DNA from 4 places in the Streptomyces sp. NPDC043685 genome. Region 3 is predicted to be linked to each of the others. Evidence: riboswitches for the same ligand, from Rfam matches in the RefSeq annotation. Region 3 holds a riboswitch; each other region holds the start of a gene.

Region 1 (3,199 bases), on a different contig from region 3:
CGGCATGCGGTTCGGCATCTGGGTCGAGCCCGAGATGGTCAACCCGGACAGCGATCTGTACCGCGCGCACCCCGACTGGGTGCAGTACCAAACAGGACGAAAGCGGACGGAGTTCCGCAATCAGCTCGTCCTCAACCTCGCGCGTGAGGATGTCCGGGAGTATCTGTGGGAGCAGCTCGACGGGCTCCTGTCCAGCGCGCCGATCGACTACGTGAAGTGGGACTTCAACCGCTGCTTCACCGATGCCGGCTGGCCCGACGACCCCTATCCGCAGCGGCTGTGGGTCGACCACGTGCGCGGCCTGTACGCCCTGCTGGACCGGCTGCGGGCCGCCCACCCGGGCGTGGCCTTCGAGTCCTGCTCGGGCGGCGGCGGCCGGATCGACCTCGGCGTACTGAGCCGCACGGACCAGGTGTGGACCTCCGACAACACCGACCCCCTGGACCGGCTCGCCATCCAGCACGGCTTCAGCCAGATCCATCCGGCCCGGGTCATGGCCGCCTGGGTCACCGACAGTCCGAACGCCATGCTCAACCACCGGGCCAGCTCGCTGCGGTTCCGGTTCGTCAGTGCCATGGCCGGGGTGCTCGGGGTCGGCGGCGACCTCACGAAGTGGACGGCCGAGGAGCTGGCCGAGGCGGCGGAGTGGGTCGGGCTCTACAAGGAGATCCGGCCCGTGGTGCAGCGCGGCGACCTGTACCGGCTGCGCCCCCCGGAGGGCGGGCTGAGCGCCGTGCAGTACGTCCTCGGCGAGGAGACCGTCGTACTCGCCTGGCTCCAGGCGCAGCGCTACGGCGAGCCCGTCCCGGCACTCCGGCTGCGCGGCCTCGACCCGGCGGCGGAGTACGAATGCCTCGAAACGGGCGAAGTTCACCGAGGTGCCCTGCTGCTCCATCACGGACTGCGGGTCGGCCTGGGCGGGGATCTCGACGCCACCGTCGTCCGTCTTAAGCGGAAGTAGCCCTTCTGTCCGAATAGGGCGCTTAGATAGTTAAGGGGATAACGTGCCCCGATCGTAAAGGAGATGAGGTCGGGGCGCGTGACCATCGTCATATTCGTGACGATGTGTTGTTGCCATGTTCACGTAATTCCGGCAATGCGCAGGGTTATTGAGCAAAGCGGGAGATCGGTAATCCACGCTCGGTGACGGCGGAATGTGTCGACGCGGTGAGGGAAACACCGTCGCGGGCAACCGCAAGCTTGTCCTATTGCGTCTTGGTCGCTTACGTTCCACACCAATCCGGACGGACGCCTAATCCTGCCGCCGCCCGGAGCCCCACACACTGACCCGACGTACGGCAGGAGCGGGGGACCCACAGGTAAGACGCCTGTTCCGGTTCCCGGAACGGCTTGGGGTTAAGCCACGCCTCGGCGCGGCCGGGCATCTCCAGCTCGCACCCGACAGCTCACCTCGCAGGCGACGGAGAGGAATTCGTCATGCCCGCGAAGGGTAAGCACCGCCGCCCCAAGACTCAGCGTTTCACCCGCTCCATCGCCGTCGCCGGAACCGGCGGGGCCGCCCTCGCCCTCCCGCTCATGGGGGCCGCCGGCGCCCACGCCGCCACCCCGCAGTCGGCTCCGGAAAAGGCCGTCCAGTCGGCCCCGGCCGCTCAGAAGAAGGCCGCCGAAAACGCCACCGGCTCCCGCGTCTACACCGTGAAGGCCGGCGACTACCTCGCGAAGATCGCGGCCGACCAGCACGTCAGCGGCGGCTGGAAGAAGCTCTACGCCGACAACCGTGACGCCGTCGGTTCCGACCCGTCGCTGATCCACCCGGGCCTGAAGCTGTCGATCGGCAAGAAGGCGGCGAGCGCGCCGAAGCCGTCCGCCCCCGCGACGCCCAAGGCCTCGGCCCCCGAGCAGTCCGCCGCCGACCCGGCGCCGAAGGCGGAGACCGCCGCCAAGCCGGCCGCCGCCCAGCCCGCCGCGCAGAGCAACTCCAGCGGCTACACCCTCCCGGTGGACGGCGCCACCATCGGCACCCCGTACCACATGTCCGGCAGCATGTGGTCCAGCGGCTACCACACCGGTGTCGACTTCGTCGTCCCGACCGGCACCTCCCTGAAGGCCGTCGGCGCGGGCACGGTCGTCTCCGCCGGCTGGGGCGGCGCCTACGGCAACCAGGTCGTCATCAAGCTCGCCGACGGCTTCTACGCCCAGTACGCCCACCTGTCCCAGCTGTCCGTCTCGGCCGGCCAGACCGTGACCGCCGGGCAGCAGGTCGGCCTGTCGGGCGCGACCGGCAACGTCACCGGACCGCACCTGCACTTCGAGATCCGCACCACGCCGGACTACGGCTCGGACGTGGACCCGGTCGCCTACCTGCGCTCGCACGGCGTCTCCGTCGGCTGACCGACCGCACGACCACCTGCCTGACACGCCTCCGAAGGCCGGACCCCGATCGATCCCGGGTCCGGCCTTCGGTGTGCGCGGGCCGACGTCGCATCAAGGGATCGACAGACGGCGGCAGTTGGGACAGAGTGATCCCATCCGGAGTGCAAGCGCTTTCCAGAGCCTTCCCGGCGGATCCCGAGGAGCTGTGTCCCGTGCCGACCACCCGCAGAGCGTTCGCGGCCCTGGCGGCCGGAGCCGCATACGCGGCCCTCTCGCCGACGGCGCCCGCGCAGGCCGCGCCCCGCCGCCGCCTCGTCGCCCGCGACGACTTCTGCCACGGCCTCGGGCAGTGGGTGACCGAACTCCAGGACGGCGGCACGGTCACCGCCTCCCGCGGCGTCCTGGAGATCGACGTGCCGAGCGGTGCCACCGTGTGGTTCAGGCGGCGGCTCGAAGGGCCGTACCTGCTCGAGTACACCGCGACCCCGGTCTCCGAGGGCGGGGCCAACGACCGGGTCTCGGACCTCAACAACTTCTGGAACGCGACCGACGTCCGCTCCCCGCACGACCTCTTCGCGACCCGGCGCGGCGGCGCCCTCGACGAGTACGACCACCTCACGACCTACTACGCGGGCTACGGCGCCAACTACAACACCACGACCCGGCTGCGCCGTTACGTCGGCGAGCCCGGCGTGCGGCCCCTGGTCCTCGACTACACCGAGCCGCTGCTGGCCGCGAACGAGCCGAACCGGGTCCGGATCGTCTCCGACGGCTCCACGGTCCAATGGTGGAACAACGGGCGGCTCGTCTTCGACCACACCGACCCGCAGCCCTACACGGGCGGGCACTTCGCCTTCCGGACCGT
Region 2 (3,199 bases), on a different contig from region 3:
GCCACGTACCGGGCGAGTCCTTGGCGGTCGGAGAACTCCAGGGACGCCCGCAGCCGCTCGGCGGAGATGTTGGAGGCGGCGATGTGCCGCACCTTCCCGGCCTTCACGAGTTCGTCGAGCGCGCCGATGATCTCCTCGACGGGCACGTCGGGCCGGTCGAAGTGCGTGTAGTAGAGGTCGATGTAGTCGGTGCCGAGGCGGCGCAGGGAGGCGTCGGCCGCGGCCTTGATGTTGGCGGCGGACAGGCCCTGGAAGTCGGGGTGCTGGCTGACCTTCGTGGCGACGATCACGTCGGAGCGGTTCCCGCGTGCCGCGAGCCACCGGCCGAGGATGGTCTCGGATTCCCCGCCCCGGTTGCCCTCGGCCCACGCCGAGTAGACGTCGGCGGTGTCGACGAAGTTGCCGCCGGCGGCGGTGTAGGCGTCGAGGACGGCGAACGACCGGTCCTGGTCGGCGGTCCAGCCGAAGACGTTGCCGCCGAGGGCGAGGGGGAAGACCTCGAGGTCGGAAGAGCCGAGCTTGCGCAGAGAAGTCATGCTCCGTGTCAACGCCCGTACAGGAATGCCTGATTCCACAACGGACGCAAAGTTCCCGTAAACACCCGGCGGAAAACCGGCGGCCCTGACGTCGGGGGGTCGTCGTCAGGGCCGCCGGTGCTTCCACGGGTGTGGACCGCTCAGGGGGTGAGTCCCTTGCCCCGCAGCCACGCCATGGGGTCGATGCCGCTCGCGGATCCGGCGGAGTGGACCTCCAGGTGGAGGTGCGCGCCGGTGACGTTGCCGGTGGCGCCCACGCGGCCGATGACGTCGCCGGTGCTGACCTTCTGGCCGACGCTGACGCCGATGGAGGACTGGTGCGCGTACCAGATCTCGGTGCCGTCATCGAGGGTGAGGACGGTCTTGTAGCCGTAGGAGCCGTTCCAGCCGGCCTCCGTGATGGTGCCGCTGTGCACGGCCTTGATCGGCGTGCCCGTGGGCGCGGCGAAGTCCAGGCCCGTGTGGTAGCCGGAGGACCAGTAGGCGCCTGCCTGGCCGAAGCTGGAGGTGATGGTGTAGGAGGAGGTCGGCAGCGTGTACTGCTTGGCGAGGGCGGCGAGCCGCTCGGCCTCGGCCTTCTTCCTGGCCTCTTCCTCCGCCTTCTTCTTGGCTTCGGCGGCCTTGGCCTTGGCTTCCTTCTCCGCCTTGGCGACGGCTTGCGCCGCTGCCTTCTCGGCGGCGGCCGCGGCGTCCTGCGCGGCCTTGGTCTCGATCTGCTCCTGCTGGTGCTCGACCTGCGCCATGATCCGGGCGCGCAGCGCCTCGCCTGCGCCGGAGGTGTTCTCCTCGGGGTCCGCCGTGGCGGTGCCGAGGCTGCTGAGCGGGGTGGCGGAACCCTCAGGGGTGTCGTCGTCCGAGATGAGGGAACCCACCGAGGGCAGGTCCGGCACGGAGATGGACACCGGGGGCTTGCCGGTCTGGGCACTGGCCATGCCGCCGGCACCCACGGCGGCTATGACACCGACGCCCAGGACGGTGGAGCTGCGGGCGAGACCTCCGCCGCGCTGCTTGGTGACGCGGTGCCGGCCACGGACGGGACGGATGGACTCCTCGGTGGGGTTCCACTCCTGGAACGGGCCCTCGTCGGTGCGCTGACCGCCGTAGCCGAAGGTGTCGGTGTCGCGCTTCTGCGCGAACGGGGCTGCGGGGGCAGGCCGGTTGGACGCCACGTGGGCGTGCTCCTTTCCTTCCTTCTCGCCTACCGGGTTAGCTGACGGGTTCGGAGCAGGAAGGTCTCCTACGCGCGTATACCCACCGTGCTTCCACGGTGGTATCCGCCCGATTCACCCCAAGTGGTGGTTCCCCGGTTCCCTTTCGGGATTCGGCGCGTGCGCACGGAGCCGCCTTCTGTGACGGCTGGGACGACCGCGCTGCGTTATCGAACGTTAATAGACGCACGAGGGGTATTCCAGCGATTCCACTTGATCATTAACCTTTTTCGCGCGGACTTACCTGCCATGACCGGCTTAAATCGGGCGAGTTGACCACCTCACAAGTAACTTACGGGTTTTGACGGTGTGTCAGTTGTGATGCGGAACGGGGTGGTTCGCTCACCGAGCGTGAGGGTCGTCGCGAGATCTCGAGGAAAAACACCGAGGGCCGGAACCCTTTCGGATTCCGGCCCTCGGCCTTCAGTAGCGGGGACAGGATTTGAACCTGCGACCTCTGGGTTATGAGCCCAGCGAGCTACCGAGCTGCTCCACCCCGCGTCGTTGTGATTCCAGTGTACGCCATCCGCGGGACAGCTCGTGCACACCCGTCGCTCAGCCGTCCGGGGCGCCCGCGTGGGTGAGGGTCTCCCAGGCGGTGAACAGGTCGTCGGTGCCGGCGGGCCGGGCCCGGACGGCCAGTTCGTGCGCGGCGGGGACGGACCGGCCGCGCCGTTCCTCCAGATGGTGCAGGGCGACCTCCAGATGGGGTCCGAGGCCCCGCTCGACCCGGCCGCCGCACAGCCACTCGGGTGCGCGCCCGCCCTGTTCGTGGCGGGCGTGCAGGGCGAGCGCGGTCGCCAGCCGGTCCTCGATCTCGCCGTAGAGGTCGACGCCCTGGTGCCAGGCCGTCTCGGCGATGTGGGCGGTGGCGGCGAGCGAGGCGCCCACGTGCCGGAAGCTGTGGCAGGTCTCCTGGGAGACGCCGTCCCGGTACGTGGTCTGGCCGAACCAGTACGAGGCCATCCGCTGCGGGCCGTCCACGCCGGAGCCGGGCACGGTGAGCGGCACGGGGCCGTCCTTCTCCAGGTAGAGGTAGGCGGGCACGCGCTCCCGGAAACGCTCCAGGGCGTGGCCGAAGACCCGGTGGTCGCCGAGGAAGACCGCCACGGAGATCACGGCGTCGATCGCCACCAGGTCCCAGGATCCGGTGAAGTCCGGGTCGGAGGCGACGACTTGGGGGAGGTGGGCGGTGCGCAGCATGTCCTCGAAGCCGCGCACCCGCGCGGCCGGCCAGCCCCCGCCGGGTGTGTGCCGCACGATCTCGGCGGCCCGCGCCCACACCGACCCGGTCCAGCCGGCCTGCAGCGCGGCCTTCTCCCCGGTGTGCCGGCGCAGCGTGGCCGCCCAGGCGTCCATGAGCTGCCTGGCCTTCTCCGCGTGCCGCCGCTCGCCGGTGGCGGCGAAGAGCAGGGCCTGCGCGTAGGCGGCCAGGGCGTCCTCGCGCTCCGCGGC
Region 3 (3,199 bases):
GACCGTCCGCCCGTCACGTGCTGCCCGAGTTCACCGAACGGACCGGGCCGGGACACCGGACGATGGACCCGTACTCCAAGCTCCTGGAGGAGCGGATCGTCTTCCTCGGAGCGCCCCTGGACGAGACCTCGGCGAACGACGTGATGGCCCAGTTCATACATCTGGAGTACCGGTCCCCGGACCGCGACATCTCGCTCTACATCAACTCCCCCGGCGGCAGCTTCCACGCGATGGCGGCCGTCTACGACACGATGCGGTACGTCTCCTGCGACGTGGAGACGATCTGCCTGGGCCGGGCCGGCGCCGTCTCCTCGGTGCTGCTGGCGGGAGGCACCCCCGGCAAGCGATTCGCGTTGCCCGACGCGCGCGTGGTGATCCGTCAGCCCGCCCTGCCCGAGCCGGCCCGGGGTCAGGCGAGCGATCTGGCGATCCAGGCCGACGAGTTGACGCGCATCCGGCTCCGCATGGAGGAGATGCTCGCGCGGCACACGGGCCGCAGCCAGGAGCAGGTGAGCACGGACATCGAACGGGAGAAGACCCTCACCGCCCAGGAAGCGGTGGAGTACGGCCTGGTGGACGGGATCATCCCCAGCCGCAAGGCCATCCCGGTCCCGCCGGCCGGACGGTGAGGTCCCGGTGCTCCCGCCCGAACTGCCGCCGCTGCCCGCCCTGACACGCGCCGAGGCGGAATTGATCGACCGTTACCTCGAGGTCGTCGACCTGCTGGGTCGTATCAACCCCGCGCAGGACGGCGACACCTACCGCGGTCTGCGCGCCGCCCAGGCCCTGGTCGGCAAGGCCACCGCCCTGCGGGACGCACTGGCCCTGATGCACCAGCGGGGCGAGAGAGAGCTGCACGCCCGCACGCTGGCCCGGGCCCTGCGGGTGCTGGACGGCGAGCGGCGCACGGCACGGCTCAGCCTCCCGCCGGAGTCCGCCAGTTGACGCGAAGCCGTCGATCCCGGACGCCCGATCCGACTGAGAGGCGTCCGGAGCTGAGTCGAAACGGACCAAATGACGTACCCCTGTTCGGAGTAGACGGGAGACCGATTTCGAGACCGCCCCGGTTGCGCAACGCGCGTGGCCAGGGGACGGAATGGGTTATTCCATCGCTGGTCCGGCGCTCCGCGAACCCGTGGACAGTGGCTCGAACGCACACGTGTCCACCCGAACGGGCGAGTGGTGAGTAACAACACAAATCCCCGGTTCCGTTGGGAAATCCGGACAGGCATGAGCCAAGATCCCTGTCTGACGACAAGCCCCCGCCGCTGTGGCGGGGCGATCCGGGCGGACGCCGAGTCCTGCCGCCGCCCGGATGACCGGTCGACAGGAGTGGATCGGCAGGAGTGGAGGACCCAAGCACGACGGGTCGCCGACACGGTCACGCCATGACCGGAGCCGAGCAGCCCTTGGGGTGAAGCCGCGTCAGCGGCCGGGCAACTTCGCCAGCCCGAATCCGACAGGTCATCCTTCACAGGCGGCTGACGAAGGGTTGCGCATGACTGCGCTCAATCGTGTCCCGTCGCTCATGGCCCGGGCCGGCACGGCCTCGGCGCTCACCATCGCCGCCGTCGGCGGTTCGATAGTGGCGCCCGGCTTCGCCTCCGACGCCGCGGCAGCCACGCCGGCGACCAAGGCACTCCAGATCGCGGCCTCGAAGAAGGGTGCACCTTACAAGTACGGGGCCACCGGTCCGCACCGGTTCGACTGCTCCGGGCTCACGCTCTACTCGTTCAAGAAGGCCGGCAAGAAGCTCCCCCGCACGGCTGCCCAGCAGTACAACAAGACCCGCCACATCTCCGCCAAGAACCGCAAGGCGGGAGACCTGGTGTTCTTCCACTCGGGCAGCAACGTGTACCACGTCGGTATCTACGCGGGTAAGAACAAGCTCTGGCACTCCCCGAAGAGCGGGGACGTGGTGCGGCTCCAGAAGATCTGGACCAAGAGCGTCTGGTACGGGCGCGTGAAGTGATCCACCCGGCGTGCGGTGGCGTCCTGACGCGCCGCCGCACGCCGGCGCTTGACACGGGCTCCCAGGGACACCCGTCACCCCTTGGCCGAGCACCGTCCCTGCACCGCGCGCAACGAGACTCCGCTGCAACGCGCCGGCCGCGACGTCGTCGAGCTGCTCCAGGAACTGCGGATCACCCGGACGGGCGTACAGATCCTCTTCGCCTTCCTGCTCTCGCTCGCCTGCACCTCGCGCTGGTGACGCGCTGGACCGTGCCGAGGTCCTCGAAGCGTCGCGGCGGGCGTCGCGACGTTCCTGGTCTGCGTCGGCCTGTGGGGGGTGCTGCCGCGGCTGGCACGGCGGGCAGGGCTGCGGAACGGGGCGGAGGGCGCCGCGGAGGCCGCCGGGCAGGAGCCGGAGCGGGAGGACGTCGGCGGGATCCCCGCACCGCTGCGGCACACCGTCAGGCAGCCGTCAGGGCTCCGGGGAGCGGCTGCGCACCGGGAGGCGTCGGCGCGGCAGCGGTGACGGTCGCGCGGGCCGGGGCGCGCGCGGGGGGAGCTACGGCTCCTGCCGGGCCGTGGTCGCCGGCCGGACCGGGACGGCCCACGGGAGCTCGACCGAGATGGTCTTGCCGCCCTCGCGGGTGGGGCGGATGCGGAGCCGGCCGCCGCACTCCGCGGTCAGCCAGCGGATGATGACCAGTCCTCGGCCGTTGTCCTGCTGCACGGCGGCCGGCAGGCGTCTGGGGAAGCGCGGGTGGCTGTCCGTGACGCCGATGCGCAGCTGTTCGTCGCGCTCGAGTGCGACGTCCACGGTGAACGTGGGCGACTGGCCGAAGGTGTGCTGGACGGCGTTGGTGGCGAGTTCGGAGACGATGATCCGGACGGTGTCGGACACTTCCGTGCCCGCCGGCAGGCCCCACTCCGCCAGCGTGTCCACGACATAGGCACGCGCTGCGAAGACCGAGGCGGGATCGCTCGGCAGAGTGACGGATGCTTCCAAATGGTCTGCCATGGCGACGTCGTCCCTTTCCCACGGGACCGCGGTCCGACACGGAGCGGATGGTTCGAGTACGGTCCCGGACTGGTGCTTCGTCGCCAGACTGCCACCAGAACGCCCGTGAAGGACGGCGATCCACCAAGATATGCATATATCTGTCGCTCGAAGCGGTGAACTCTGCGACGCGAGACCGTATTTGGGTGGCTCGGAAGGAGTAAGGAGGAGCCCATGCAGCACGGTCCCGCG
Region 4 (3,199 bases), on a different contig from region 3:
GAAGGCGTAGATCGACTGGTCGGCGTCACCCACCACGCACAGCTCGGCGGGCGGGACCTCGGCCTCGGGCGGTACGTCGACCGGGTGCTCAACGGTGCCGACCAGCTCGCGGACCAGGGCGTACTGCGCGTGGTTGGTGTCCTGGTACTCGTCCACCAGGACGTGCCGGAAGCGGCGGCGGTAGTGCTCGGCGACGTCCGGGAAGGCGCGCAGCAGGTTGACCGTCGTCATGATCAGGTCGTCGAAGTCGAGGGCGTTCGCCTCGCGCAGCCGCGACTGGTACAGGGCGTAGGCCTGGGCGAGGGTCTTCTCGAATCCGTCGGCGGCCTGGGCGGCGAAGTCCTCCTCGTCGATCAGCTCGTTCTTCAGGTTGCTGATCTTGGCGCTGAAGGACTTCGGCGGGAAACGCTTGGGGTCGAGGTCCAGGTCGCGGCAGACCAGGGCCATCAGGCGCTTGGAGTCGGCGGCGTCGTAGATCGAGAAGGAGGACGTGAAGCCGAGCCTCTTGCTCTCGCGCCTGAGGATGCGCACGCACGCGCTGTGGAAGGTCATGACCCACATGGCGTTCGCGCGCGGGCCGACCAGCTGCTCGACGCGCTCCTTCATCTCACCGGCGGCCTTGTTGGTGAAGGTGATCGCGAGGATCTGGCCGGGGTGCACGTCCCGCTCGGCGAGCAGGTGGGCGATGCGGTGCGTGAGCACACGGGTCTTGCCGGAGCCGGCGCCGGCCACGATGAGCAGCGGGGAGCCGGAGTGGACGACGGCGGCGCGCTGGTTGTCGTTCAGCCCCTCCAGGAGGGTGGCGGTGTCCACCACCGGGCGGGGGGCGCCGTCCCGGTAGTAGGGGTCGCGGTCCGGCGGCGCGTCGAACTTCCCGCCGAACAGATCGTCCGGGATCGGCTCCGGTACGTGATCGTCCTCGGGCGGCGGCGGGGGCTCGTCCGCGGGGCCCCGCCGGGCCTGGAGGTCCGCCAGGAAGCTGTCGTCAAAGAGGCTGCTCATCGCTCTCCGAGTCTAGGGCGCCCCACTGACAGCCCGCCGCCGCCCCGAGAACATCGCCGGAACATCGCCGCGCACCCGGCCGCGGGCCGACGGTCCGGCGGCGTATTGTCGCCCTCCATGACCGGCCGGTGACGGCCTGCTACACCCTCCCCGATCGCGGACATGTCGTGATCAACCGCCCCGGATCATTCACTCTCCGCAACGCTCATGAGTAAGGTCACGAAAATGTATCGGGCATATCACCCATCAACCTTCACAAGGGCCACACGAATTGGCTACGGTGCGATCAGGCCGCATGACCCCCACCGGCGAACGTCGCCGGGCCGCGCGGCCTCCGCCGAGTCCGGTGTGCCGCAGCGGCAGCCGGAGCCGGGGACCCAACCGTGAACCTGGGGTGAATCGGCCCGACTCCCTGTGCGGAGAAGGCCGTAGGGCAACCCTTCCGAACCATCCGCCCGAACCCGACAGCTAACCCGGTAGGCGGAACGTGGAAGGAGTCGCCTCCCTTGGCGTCGCACCGCAAGTCGCGTCCTACGGGTACGCGCGTGGCAGGCATACGGACCCCCGCCCTCGCAACGGCGGCCCTCACCTCCGTGGCCCTGCTGTCCCAGTCGGCCAACGCCACCCCCGAGGCCGACGACAAGCCCAGCCTGGAGGACGTCGAGAAGAAGGTCGGCGACCTGTACCGCCAGGCCGAGTCGGCCACCGACAAGTACAACGCGGCCAAGGAGAAGACCGCGAAGCAGCGCAAGCGCGTGGACACCCTCCTGGACGACGTCGCCCAGCGCACCCAGAAGCTCAACGAGGCGCGGGAGGAGCTCGGTTCCTTCGCCTCCGCCCAGTACCGCACCGGCGCCGCCGCCCCGGACACGGCCACGTTCCTGCTCGCGGACACCCCGCAGGACTACTTCGACCAGACCCAGCTGATGGACCGGATGACGGGCCGTCAGAAGGTCGCGGTCGACGACTACGTCACACAGCAGTCCGAGACGATGAAGAAGCGCCAGGAGGCCACCGAGAGCCTCGAGACGCTCACCGAGTCGCAGGGCGACCTGAAGGCGGCCAAGGCCACCGTCCAGCGCAAGCTGGCCGATGCCCGCGAGCTGATGTCCCGGCTGACCGCCGAGGAGAAGGCCCGGCTCGCGGCGATCGAGCGGGAGAAGCGGGAGGAGGCCGCCCGCAAGGCCGACGAGCTGGCCCGGCAGCAGGCCGCCCGGCAGACGGCGCAGGAGCAGGCGGCAGGGCAGCAGGACGGCGGGTCCTCCGCGTCGGGGTCCACGGGCTCCGGCTCGTCCTCCACGACCGCCCCGGCCGACTCCTCGTACGCCACCAAGGCCGACAAGGCGCTCGCCTTCGCCCGTGCCCAGATCGGCAAGCCGTACGTGTGGGGGGCCGTCGGCCCGGGCTCCTACGACTGCTCCGGCCTCACCCAGGCCGCCTGGAAGGCCGCGTCCGTCACCCTGCCGCGCACGACCTACGACCAGGTGAACGCCGGCACCACGGTCCCGCTCTCCCAGGCCCAGCCCGGTGACCTGGTGTTCTTCTACGACGACGTCACCCATGTCGGGATCTACATCGGCAACGGCATGATGATCCACGCCCCGAAGCCCGGTACGTACGTGCGCGAGGAGTCGATCTACTACGACGGCGAGTCGGCGATCCACAGCGTGGTGCGGCCGGCCTGACGGTCTTGGTCCGATTTTGAGGGGCACGCGCGCGTGCCCCTCTCCCCGCGCGCACGGCGCTGCCTAGCATCGGCGCCATGCCCGGTCTCTCCCTGTCCGCCGCCCTGTGCGCGATGTACGCGCTGACGACCGGCGCCCTGGCGGTCGGTCTCGACTCGGCGGGGTACGAGACCCTCTCCCGTGTCGCCCTCGTCCCGGCCTGCGCGGCCTGGGCCGGGGCGGTCGCGTACGCCGTGCTGCGGCCGTCGCGGTGGCCGGCGCAGACGCCGGCCGCGCTCACCTTCACGGCGGCGACCGCCCTGATCGGCACCGGCTTCTGCGCGGCCGGCTGGCAGCGGTCGGCCGCGGCGCTGCTGGCGCTCGCGGCCCTGCTGTGGGCGGCGCTGCTCGTCGCGGCGAACCCGGAGCGCCGCGGAACGGTGTTCCTGCGCTGTGCGGCCACCCAGGGGCTGGCGGTGCTCGGCGCCACGCTCGCCGCGGCCGAGTCGGCCGCCTGGCTCGCCCACGCGGCC

The links. A riboswitch is a leader RNA that binds a small molecule or an ion and turns the genes downstream of it on or off. The one in region 3 is predicted to bind cyclic di-AMP.
Region 1: it holds a riboswitch for cyclic di-AMP, as region 3 does, so the genes downstream of both, AC0665_RS11190 (M23 family metallopeptidase) here and AC0665_RS19620 (C40 family peptidase) in region 3, are expected to answer to the same signal.
Region 2: it holds a riboswitch for cyclic di-AMP, as region 3 does, so the genes downstream of both, AC0665_RS16940 (M23 family metallopeptidase) here and AC0665_RS19620 (C40 family peptidase) in region 3, are expected to answer to the same signal.
Region 4: it holds a riboswitch for cyclic di-AMP, as region 3 does, so the genes downstream of both, AC0665_RS01845 (C40 family peptidase) here and AC0665_RS19620 (C40 family peptidase) in region 3, are expected to answer to the same signal.

Annotation. Positions count from the first base shown of each region.
Region 1 is NZ_JBWKCH010000003.1:437,923-441,121, forward strand. It holds gene AC0665_RS11185 (alpha-galactosidase) at 1-961, shown strand, start outside; cyclic di-AMP (ydaO/yuaA leader) riboswitch at 1,279-1,433, shown strand; gene AC0665_RS11190 (M23 family metallopeptidase) at 1,438-2,352, shown strand; gene AC0665_RS11195 (DUF6250 domain-containing protein) at 2,547-3,199, shown strand, end outside.
Region 2 is NZ_JBWKCH010000004.1:733,068-736,266, reverse strand. It holds gene AC0665_RS16945 (aldo/keto reductase) at 1-536, opposite strand, end outside; gene AC0665_RS16940 (M23 family metallopeptidase) at 677-1,705, opposite strand; cyclic di-AMP (ydaO/yuaA leader) riboswitch at 1,717-1,873, opposite strand; tRNA gene AC0665_RS16935 (tRNA-Met) at 2,172-2,245, opposite strand; gene AC0665_RS16930 (alginate lyase family protein) at 2,300-3,199, opposite strand, start outside.
Region 3 is NZ_JBWKCH010000005.1:597,586-600,784, forward strand. It holds gene AC0665_RS19610 (ATP-dependent Clp protease proteolytic subunit) at 1-629, shown strand, start outside; gene AC0665_RS19615 (hypothetical protein) at 637-945, shown strand; cyclic di-AMP (ydaO/yuaA leader) riboswitch at 1,361-1,495, shown strand; gene AC0665_RS19620 (C40 family peptidase) at 1,499-1,972, shown strand; partial or broken gene AC0665_RS19625 (DUF6328 family protein) at 2,054-2,209, shown strand; gene AC0665_RS19630 (ATP-binding protein) at 2,513-2,968, opposite strand; gene AC0665_RS19635 (helix-turn-helix domain-containing protein) at 3,182-3,199, shown strand, end outside.
Region 4 is NZ_JBWKCH010000001.1:367,662-370,860, reverse strand. It holds gene pcrA (DNA helicase PcrA) at 1-1,002, opposite strand, end outside; cyclic di-AMP (ydaO/yuaA leader) riboswitch at 1,328-1,500, shown strand; gene AC0665_RS01845 (C40 family peptidase) at 1,509-2,687, shown strand; gene AC0665_RS01840 (TDT family transporter) at 2,765-3,199, shown strand, end outside.